One region of the Tolypothrix sp. PCC 7601 genome, then DNA from elsewhere that is predicted to be linked to it. Evidence: predicted binding sites of a transcription regulator. Region 1 holds the regulator's gene; the other holds the start of a gene.
What was found. The regulator NtcA, encoded in region 1, controls nitrogen genes in cyanobacteria. The targets are predictions, from matches to a motif close to TNTGTANNNNNNNNTACANA.
Positions count from the first base shown of each region.

Region 2: a site for NtcA is predicted at 2,058-2,077, ahead of HG267_RS19840 (S-adenosyl-l-methionine hydroxide adenosyltransferase family protein). Genes of this name have one in related genera too.

Region 1 covers NZ_CP064879.1:3,512,017-3,516,443, forward strand. Annotated here, with positions in the region: gene HG267_RS14695 (DUF3084 domain-containing protein) at 1-1,394, opposite strand, end outside; gene ntcA (global nitrogen regulator NtcA) at 1,562-2,233, opposite strand; gene fabI (enoyl-ACP reductase FabI) at 2,614-3,390, shown strand; gene hisB (imidazoleglycerol-phosphate dehydratase HisB) at 3,591-4,232, shown strand.
Region 2 covers NZ_CP064879.1:4,834,333-4,838,759, forward strand. Annotated here, with positions in the region: gene HG267_RS19825 (hypothetical protein) at 309-620, shown strand; gene HG267_RS19830 (GAF domain-containing protein) at 845-1,387, shown strand; gene HG267_RS41950 (PEP-CTERM sorting domain-containing protein) at 1,609-1,755, shown strand; gene HG267_RS19835 (hypothetical protein) at 1,845-2,000, opposite strand; gene HG267_RS19840 (S-adenosyl-l-methionine hydroxide adenosyltransferase family protein) at 2,124-2,936, shown strand; gene HG267_RS19845 (DUF2301 domain-containing membrane protein) at 3,114-3,770, shown strand; gene HG267_RS19850 (ElyC/SanA/YdcF family protein) at 3,770-4,427, shown strand, end outside.

The DNA.
Region 1 (4,427 bases):
AATGCTTGGTCAGATTGCCTGAGTTGGGAAACAAAGCGCAGAAAAGTGCCATCTATTTGAACATTTTCAATAATGCCAGCATTTCGGGCGCGAAATTGCGAAGCAGAAATTAGTAGATCCAGCCTTTGCCTAAGTTGGTAAGATGTCATTGTCTTGGGATCGGCTGTAGTACTGGCTAGTACTTGTCCTCCAGAAAAGACCAGTTGGTTTCTCGCTGAATCAGCAAAGAATTCTATCTGCTTTTCTCCCCTGACGTAATTACCAGCAGAGAAAATCCGGATGACATATTCTCGACCATCATTTATCTGCTTGATCAATTGCTCGATCCGATCTGGGGTAACATGCAGGATTTCTACATTATTTAAGGTATTTGTTCCAGGTTCAGCTAATTCGAGGATAGCATTCTGATTGGCTTCCTGGAGCAGTTGAATAATTGCTTGACGCGCCGCCGTCGGTTGAGTTACTTGAACTACAGCCGCCGCCAAAACTTGACCCCGTACTAAAGCCAATTTTCCTAAACGCAGGTCACGATATGACTGGTAATATTTTTCCAGCCTGGCTACTTCTTGTTCTAGATAATTCTGTTGCTTTTCTAAGTCTTTTAGGCGAGATTCCCGTTTAGCAATTACTAGTTCACGGGCTGCAACTTCTTGATTGCGTTGTTGAATGAGTTTATCCAAGCGGGCAATTTTTTGATCCCGTTGTTCAATCGCTTCTTGTCTGTTGGCTAATTCGCGATCGCGTTTGACAATTGCTGTTTTAGCTTCATCAATCGCTTTCTTGGCTTCAGCATACAGTCTTTGGCGTTCTATTTTACGTTGCTCAATTTCCGCTAACAGACTCTTTTTCTCATCCTCAACGCTTTGCAGTTCTGTGATTGCTTTTTGGTATTGTGCTACGACTTGGCCTAATTGGCTTTGAGTGCGTTGCAACTGATTTTGGGTTTGTGCTTGTTGCTTGAGAGTGCGGTTAAGTTGAGCCTGTGTTACCTGTTGTTTGGCATTCGCCGCCTGCAAGGACTGATTGATCACTTGTAAGTCTTGCTGGGCTTGGGACTGTTCTTTCCTCGCTTGATTTAGTTCCCCTTCAACTTGACTTTTCTGGGTTTCCGCAGTTTTGAGTTGTTCGCGTTTTTGTCTGAGGTCTTTTTGAATATCCTCTAACTCAAACACCCCTTTGCGTAATCCTTCATCAGCAGCAAATAAAATTGCGAGGGTGGATGCTGAAATTAAAGTACCAGTAAAAATCGTTACTAAGACTGCCGTATTTTTTGGACGTAATTTAAACAAAGAAAGGCGCGCCTTGCCAACTCGTGTGCCGATGCGATCGCCCACGGTGGCAAGTACGCCCCCTAGAATTAAAATTGCTGCAATGAGGATGTACCCAGTGGTCATCTTCAGCTACCGAAATGCTTCCAGATACAGCCTACTACTTTCAAACATCTTCTGCGGGAAATCAGAGATTGGCAATTGCTGAACTTCATCAATTTTTAGATTTACCTCCATAGTGGTGTGATTTCTAAAAACACAACATTCGCCTCCTCTGCTTTCCCCAATTGCTTTTAAGTAAATTGCCGACTTAAAGTAACAGGTTTATGCACAGTAATCTTCTTTTTGTGAATAGAAATCATCTTTTTCTCACGTAAATCGCCGAGTAACCTGGTGACGGTAACACGAGTAGAACCGATCGCTTCTGCGATCGCTTGATGAGATAGCTTCAGATCTATTGTGATCCCATCTGCACAAGGAACACCAAAATCTCGACAGAGAATTAATAAAAAACTCACTAACCTTGAACCCATATCTCGGTGCGCGAGGGTTTCAATCATCATCTCTGTTTGTAAAATTCGCGAAGAAAGACCTCGCAGCATTAACATTGATAATTCTGGATTTTCCTTGAGTGCCTGCTCTACTTGTTCAATAGGAGCTGACAATAATTCTACAGGGGTAAATGCAACGGCATGGTAAAACCTATCCGATTTGTTTCCTGTCAGTAATGACAACACACCAAAAACGCTATTTTCCCGTAGCAGCGCTACTGTGATTTCTTCTCCTGCCTCATACACCCTGGAAAGCTTAACAGCGCCTTTTAAAAGAAAATAAACTCGTTCAGCAGGATCGCCAGGAAAAAAGATCGTTTTATTGCGTTCAAACGTTTCTACAACTGGAGGAAACGCTCCAGTTGCCATCTGACGAAAAACATTTGCTAGGGCTTTATCTTGTGTCACGATCATCTCCCTTCCCCTACCCAATGCCGGAAAAACAAAAACTGATTACCTAAGAATACACCTGAAAAATCAATAAAGCACCGTCAACCTTTCTGTACTTTCCTATACTCAAAATAATTGTTTCCTAATTATTTGTTTATTATGATACATAATTTTTGATATTTTTAGCTAGTACTTCTTGAATAGCTAGTTACATTAGCTGTATTAGCAATGTTTTTTTAAAGACAAAATCAAGAGTTCTTGAGAATTTATTCAGGAATAAACTTTAATTTTATTCTTGTAAAAACCCTTACCAATAACATTTTTACAAATCCTCTGTAAAACAAAGATAAACTAGCCTCAGATTCTAGTATGCTCCTAATGATTGTTTACACTCACCATTTCTCATGCTGAATCTGACTGGAAAAAACGCCCTTGTTACAGGTATTGCAAATAACCGCTCAATTGCCTGGGGAATTGCCCAACAACTACACCAAGCTGGAGCTAACTTAGGTATTACCTACTTACCTGATGAAAAAGGCAAAATGGAGAAAAAAGTTGCGGAATTGGTAGAACCTCTTAACCCCAGCTTATTTCTTCCTTGCGATGTCCAAAACGATGAACAGATTCAATCTACCTTTGACACCATTCGAGATAAATGGGGAAAGCTAGACATCCTAGTTCATTGCTTGGCTTTTGCTAATAAAGACGATTTGAGTGGAGATTTTAGCCAAACAACACGCGCTGGCTTCAACACAGCACTTCAAATTAGTACTTATTCCCTCGTGCAGTTGAGCGGTGCAGCTAAACCTTTAATGACCGAAGGCGGAAGTATCGTCACCCTCACATATTTAGGTAGCATTAGGGCGATTCCTAACTATAACATTATGGGAGTTGCTAAGGCAGGGTTGGAAGCTAGTGTACGTTATTTAGCGGCGGAAATGGGGCCACAAAATATCCGCGTTAATGCCATCTCCGCTGGGCCAATTCGCACCTTGGCATCTAGCGCCGTCGGCGGCATTTTAGATATGATTCACCATGTAGAAGAAGTTGCTCCCCTACGACGCACAGTCACCCAGCTAGAAGTAGGTAATACAGCTGCTTTCTTGTGTAGTGATTTGTCCACTGGTATTACAGGACAAGTCATATATGTGGATGCAGGATATGAAATTATGGGGATGTAGTAGATATTGGGCATGGGGCATGGGGCATGGGGCATGGGGCATAGGTAATGGGTAATTGGTAATGATATTTCTTCCTTATCTCCCTCATCCCCCTCATCCCCCTCATCCCCCTCATCTCCCCAATCCCCAATCCCCATTACCCCTTATCCCCAGAGGGGGCCCCGAGTTCCCCAATCCCCAGTCCCCTATCCCCACTAACCATGCAAATTAGCGATCGCGAAATTAATTTCTCTCACGAACCATCTCATTCCAGCCCTCGGATTGCTTCTGTTCATCGCACAACTGGTGAAACTGATGTTCAAGTTACTGTCAACCTTGATGGTACAGGGATTTGTAAGGCAGCTACAGGGATTCCCTTTTTGGATCATATGCTGCATCAAATTGCCTCCCACGGGCTGATTGACTTGGATATCCAAGCTAAAGGAGATTGGGAAATTGATGACCACCACACTAACGAAGATGTGGGTATTACCCTAGGACAGGCTTTGAGTAAAGCGCTAGGTGACAGGAAAGGTATTGTCCGCTTTGGTAATTTCCTTGCACCACTTGATGAAGCGTTGGTGCAAGTAGCATTAGACTTTTCTGGCCGTCCCCACCTCAGCTATGGTTTAGAAATTCCTACTCAGAGGGTAGGAACCTATGACACCCAACTAGTCAGGGAATTTTTCGTGGCGCTGGTTAACCATAGCCAATTAACATTGCACATTCGTCAGTTAGATGGCATTAATTCCCATCACATCATTGAAGCAACTTTTAAAGCATTTGCTAGAGCAATGCGGATCGGATTAGAAATTGACCCTCGTCGTGCTGGGATGATTCCCAGCTCCAAAGGGGTTTTGTAAAGCAATCACCATAATATGCTAAAGCTCATCCCACTTCCTGTTCAGGGGGTGGGATTTTGCTTGTATGGGAAATTATCATGCAGTGGTGTCAACTTAACGTGAAACCCTCTCTTGTGCAAGGTTTCGCCCTCACCCCCAGCCCCTCTCCCACAGGGAGAAGGGAGCCAGAGATTTAGTTCCCCTTCTCCTGCGGGA
Region 2 (4,427 bases), 1.3 Mb from region 1:
TTTTGTAGCTAGCTTCTCACCTTAATGTGCAAATTGAGGGTTTTTGACGACCCATTGTTATTAAGTATATATGCTTGTGCCCATTGTACAACAATAGAGCCTAAATTTGCCTACTGAATTCTCATGTTGTACTTGGCTAATTTGGATGGACATCTACACTCTGTTACGAAAAATAAAATTCACTGCACAAATGATGTTTTTCAGAGTAACAAAGGTCAATCTCATTTTTGGTTTTAACAGCATCAAGTTGCCGTAATGCCTGATTACCTGGGTTTAAACTCATTCACGGTATCGAATCAACAATAACTATGACCCAATTAACCTTTGAGCAATTCGTCCATCCTTTGTCTGAGTTTCCTAACATTGTCCAAATGGAAGGTAGCGATGAGCCAATGTTAGATTTGTACACGATGGCAGGACTAGTACTGTATACCGCATGTGCGAACAATAACCTTCACGCTAGAGAGAATATACTTCAGACCTTAGCGAACTATCCAGAATTAGATGGCGATGTTTTGTTTGATCGTTGTCAGATGGGCGATCGCGCTGCAATTTTACAAATGACATCTCTGATAGTCTCTGGACTGGAAAGCAGCTTGGAAGCGGTGACAGTGGTTTAGAGACTAGGTTTGAAAATTTCTGCAAGTCGGTATTAAGTCGTGATTTGTATCGGTGAATGCGATACTGCTCGTTTTTGGTTTTGGGGAAAAGGTGAAAGGTTAAAGGTTAAAGGTTTTTTCTTTTCCATTCCCCTGTTTCCCCTTCACCCATAAGTATTGCCAGAGGGTGATGTTTTGGATGGTCAGGCATTGAGAAAATATCCAAGAACATCACCCAAATTTTGATGAGTAAGCTAGTTTTGCCAGCATCCATACAAAGTGTTTTAGACAAATACAGCGAGCCGGATGAGATTTTTACTGCAATACTGCCTATCATTGGAGAAGTTTTGCAGTGCGATCGCTGTTTTCTCTATCTGAGAAATCCTCAAACTAAGTTTGCTAAAGTCGCCTATTGCTGGCGGCGAAATTCAGAAATACCCGATATTACTGACTCTGAGTGGAGATTAGATCCAGAGTCGTTACCCCAAGAAGATCCTTTATTTGCGGCTGCATTACAGAATCAGCCTTCTGTTTATGTTGAAGATATAGAGACTGAAAGTCCAGAAGTAGTAAATAAAGAATTTGAGCGTCAGAATTTTGGACATAGAGCGCTGATTCATGCTCATTTGTGCCAAAATCAGCAATTATGGGGAATTTTGCAGCCTTGTGTGTTTGGTCAAAAGCGGATTTGGTCAAAGAGCGATCGCGCTTTTGTCACGCAACTAGAAAGCCTACTTACACCTTTGGCAGTTAGCTATGTCAAAGCTGTCACTAATTATCCAACTTGATAAACACATAACGCACATCATTGCACAAAAATTTTGAGACAATTCATCTACCTTTGCTCCTCAAATATCTTGCAATCAAAGCAATGGCAAGTTTTTAATCGCCAGTTTGTTAGTTTAGCTTGATGTTATCAATTTTCTATGAAGTAGCTATTTAATAAAAAAGTTTGTACTAATATTTTTCTTTCCCCCCCTACCTACTCAGCGACGGGATATTTTTTTAGTTGGAAGTCCCTAACCATGCTTTTCAAGAGGTTCCCGAACCATTGACTATTGGTGGCTCATTGCTTGCTCTCGGTTTTGGTTTGTGGATGAAACGTCAACCCCTGCGGGGAATCCAAAATTCAAAATTCAAAATTAAGCAAATTTGACCAAAGCATCTGGACAAAACATCTCAAAAGACAAAACCCTGCGTGAGCAGGGTTAAATGTCACAAAACTATAAACAAGGAGTTGTTGATTTAACGACAATAATTCATTTCGTCTTCTAATTGACGAACTAGTCTCTCGTCGCCGTTGGCTCTCGCTACTTGCAGGCGACGTTCGATATTTCTTTGAATATTTTCTCTGTGGGCTTCTCTGGCTTGGTTGGCGGCTTGTAATCTATTTTTATTCATATGATTACCTGGTTATCTCTCGGCTTTTTTGTTTTGTATTCATAATATAGCACAAATTTCGTAGCCTTTGTTACAGATTTTTCTGCTTTATTATATATTTATAGATGAACATCGTATCTACCAATGGATAAATCTCAAATCCTTGATGGCAAAGCCAGCGTAGTGACGCTGTTAAGCGATTTTGGCGATCGCGATGTTTATGTAGCTGTAATGAAGGGCGTAATTGCTCAAATCAACCCTCAGCTAAGGGTTATCGACTTAAATCACCAAATTACACCGCAAAATCTAGCAGCAGCTAGGTTTTGCTTAATGGATGCTTATCCTTACTTCCCAGAGGGGACGGTGCATATAGCTGTGGTAGATCCGGGAGTGGGTAGCAAACGCAGGGCGATCGCAGTAGAGTTTGCCCAAGGATTTTTAGTAGGGCCGGATAATGGCATTTTCAGTGGCATACTCAGTCAACAACAGGCGATCGCAGCAGTTGAGTTAACAAATCGTAATTATTGGCGGAGCACCGAAATTAGCCACACTTTTCACGGTAGAGATATTTTCGCACCAGTTGGAGCTAATTTAGCAAGCGGTGTACCAATCCAAGAACTGGGGCGAGAAATTGATCCCGCTAGTTTGGTACAGCTAGAGATCACAGAATGCCAACAGAGAGGAAATGTTATCACAGGTTGTATTCAATATATTGACCATTTTGGTAACCTAGTGAGCAACATTCCGGGGAGTTATGTGCAGGGTAAAACCTGGCGCGTACAAGTGGGAAGCTTGACAATACCGGGGTGTGAAACTTACAGCGATGTCAAAGTTAGAGAAGCCATTGCATTAGTAGGAAGTCATGGCTGGGTAGAAATTGCCATCAATAGTGGTAATGCACAGTCACAATTGCAGATTAACTGGCAAGATAGTTTAGAGGTAATACGGCTCGGTTAAAGATTTTCACCTTTGAATGTGGTTAGGGTAAAAGGGGAAAGGGTAAGGGTGAAAGGTTTTTTCTTTATCCTTTCCCTCTGAACTGACAACTATTGAGGCTAGAAGTTCTACAATTTTAGATTTTGGATGGTGAAAGATTTATTGTAGAGATACCAAATCCAGACTCATAACTAATCTATGACTACACAAACATTATCAGCACCAGAAGTTTATCAAGGTCAGTTTGGGGAATTTACAATTACTCAAAGCGATCGCACTGGGGTAATTATCTATCGCGCTGGGTTAATGGTAGCTGCACTTAGCTTGGCGATCGCTAGCGCTTTAGTGGTGTTCAACAATCAACCAGCAACTTTAGCAGCGCTAACTCCGCTATATGCTTGTTTTACACTGGCTCTTGGTGTAAGTTTATTCACCATCCATATTTATATGCTGGCATTGCACCGACTGTTACAGGCTTTTTGGGCAATTGGTAGCATTGCAGCAGTGGGATTGGCGTTTTATAGCAGCGAACCTTTAGCTGTTACCGTTTACAATCATCCTCTTACCTTATTCGGTGTTGGATTTACCTTTGTAGCGCTGACAGGTATTTATTTCAAAGAAGCTTTTTGCTTTAATCGCTTGGAAACTAAGATATTAACTTTTACAGTACCAATATTGTTGTTAGGGCATTTGGTAGGAATTTTACCAATTCCAGCAGAACAGGTTTTACTAGGAATTTGGGCAATTTTGTTTTTAGTCTTTGCATTGCGAAAAACAGTGCAAGCAATTCCTGCGGATATTGGCGATAAGTCTGTGTTTACTTATTTGAAACAGCAGCGTTCAAATAAGGGTTAATGCAGAAGAGAAACAATCGCCAGCAGCTAAAACTACCCAAAATTCGATTAATTAAACGCCAAGAATTGTGGGTTTTGACGGTTCAGGGATGGATAATTGCGATCACGCTAGTTGCGGCTTTACTATTTTTCGCAATTACTCATATACATCCATTTCTAGCCGTCAATACTCCTATCAAATCAGCAAAAATCTTGGTAGTGGAAGGATGGGTACCAGATTATGCACTCCAAGAGGCGATTAGTGAATTTAAACGCGGGAATTATCGCCAAATTATCACCACAGGCGGAACATTAGAGCAAGGAAGTTATTTAAGCGCATATAAAAGCTTTGCAGACGTAGCCGCAATCACATTAAAAAAACTAGGTGTAGCACCAGAGAAAGTGATAGCTGTTCCAGCACCTTATGTAATTAAGGATCGTAGCTATGCATCTGCTAACGAATTTAGTCGCTGGTTAGCCAATTCAGAGTTTAGCGGAGAATCCATCAATCTATTCTCTTGGGATGCTCATACTCGTAGAAGCTGGCTGCTATTTAAAAAAGTATTAGCCTCTCATATTCAAGTAGGCGCGATCGCATCTACCAACAGAGACTACAATCCCCAGCAATGGTGGCGTTACAGCCAAGGTGTGCGAACAGTCTTAGATGAAGTGATCGCAT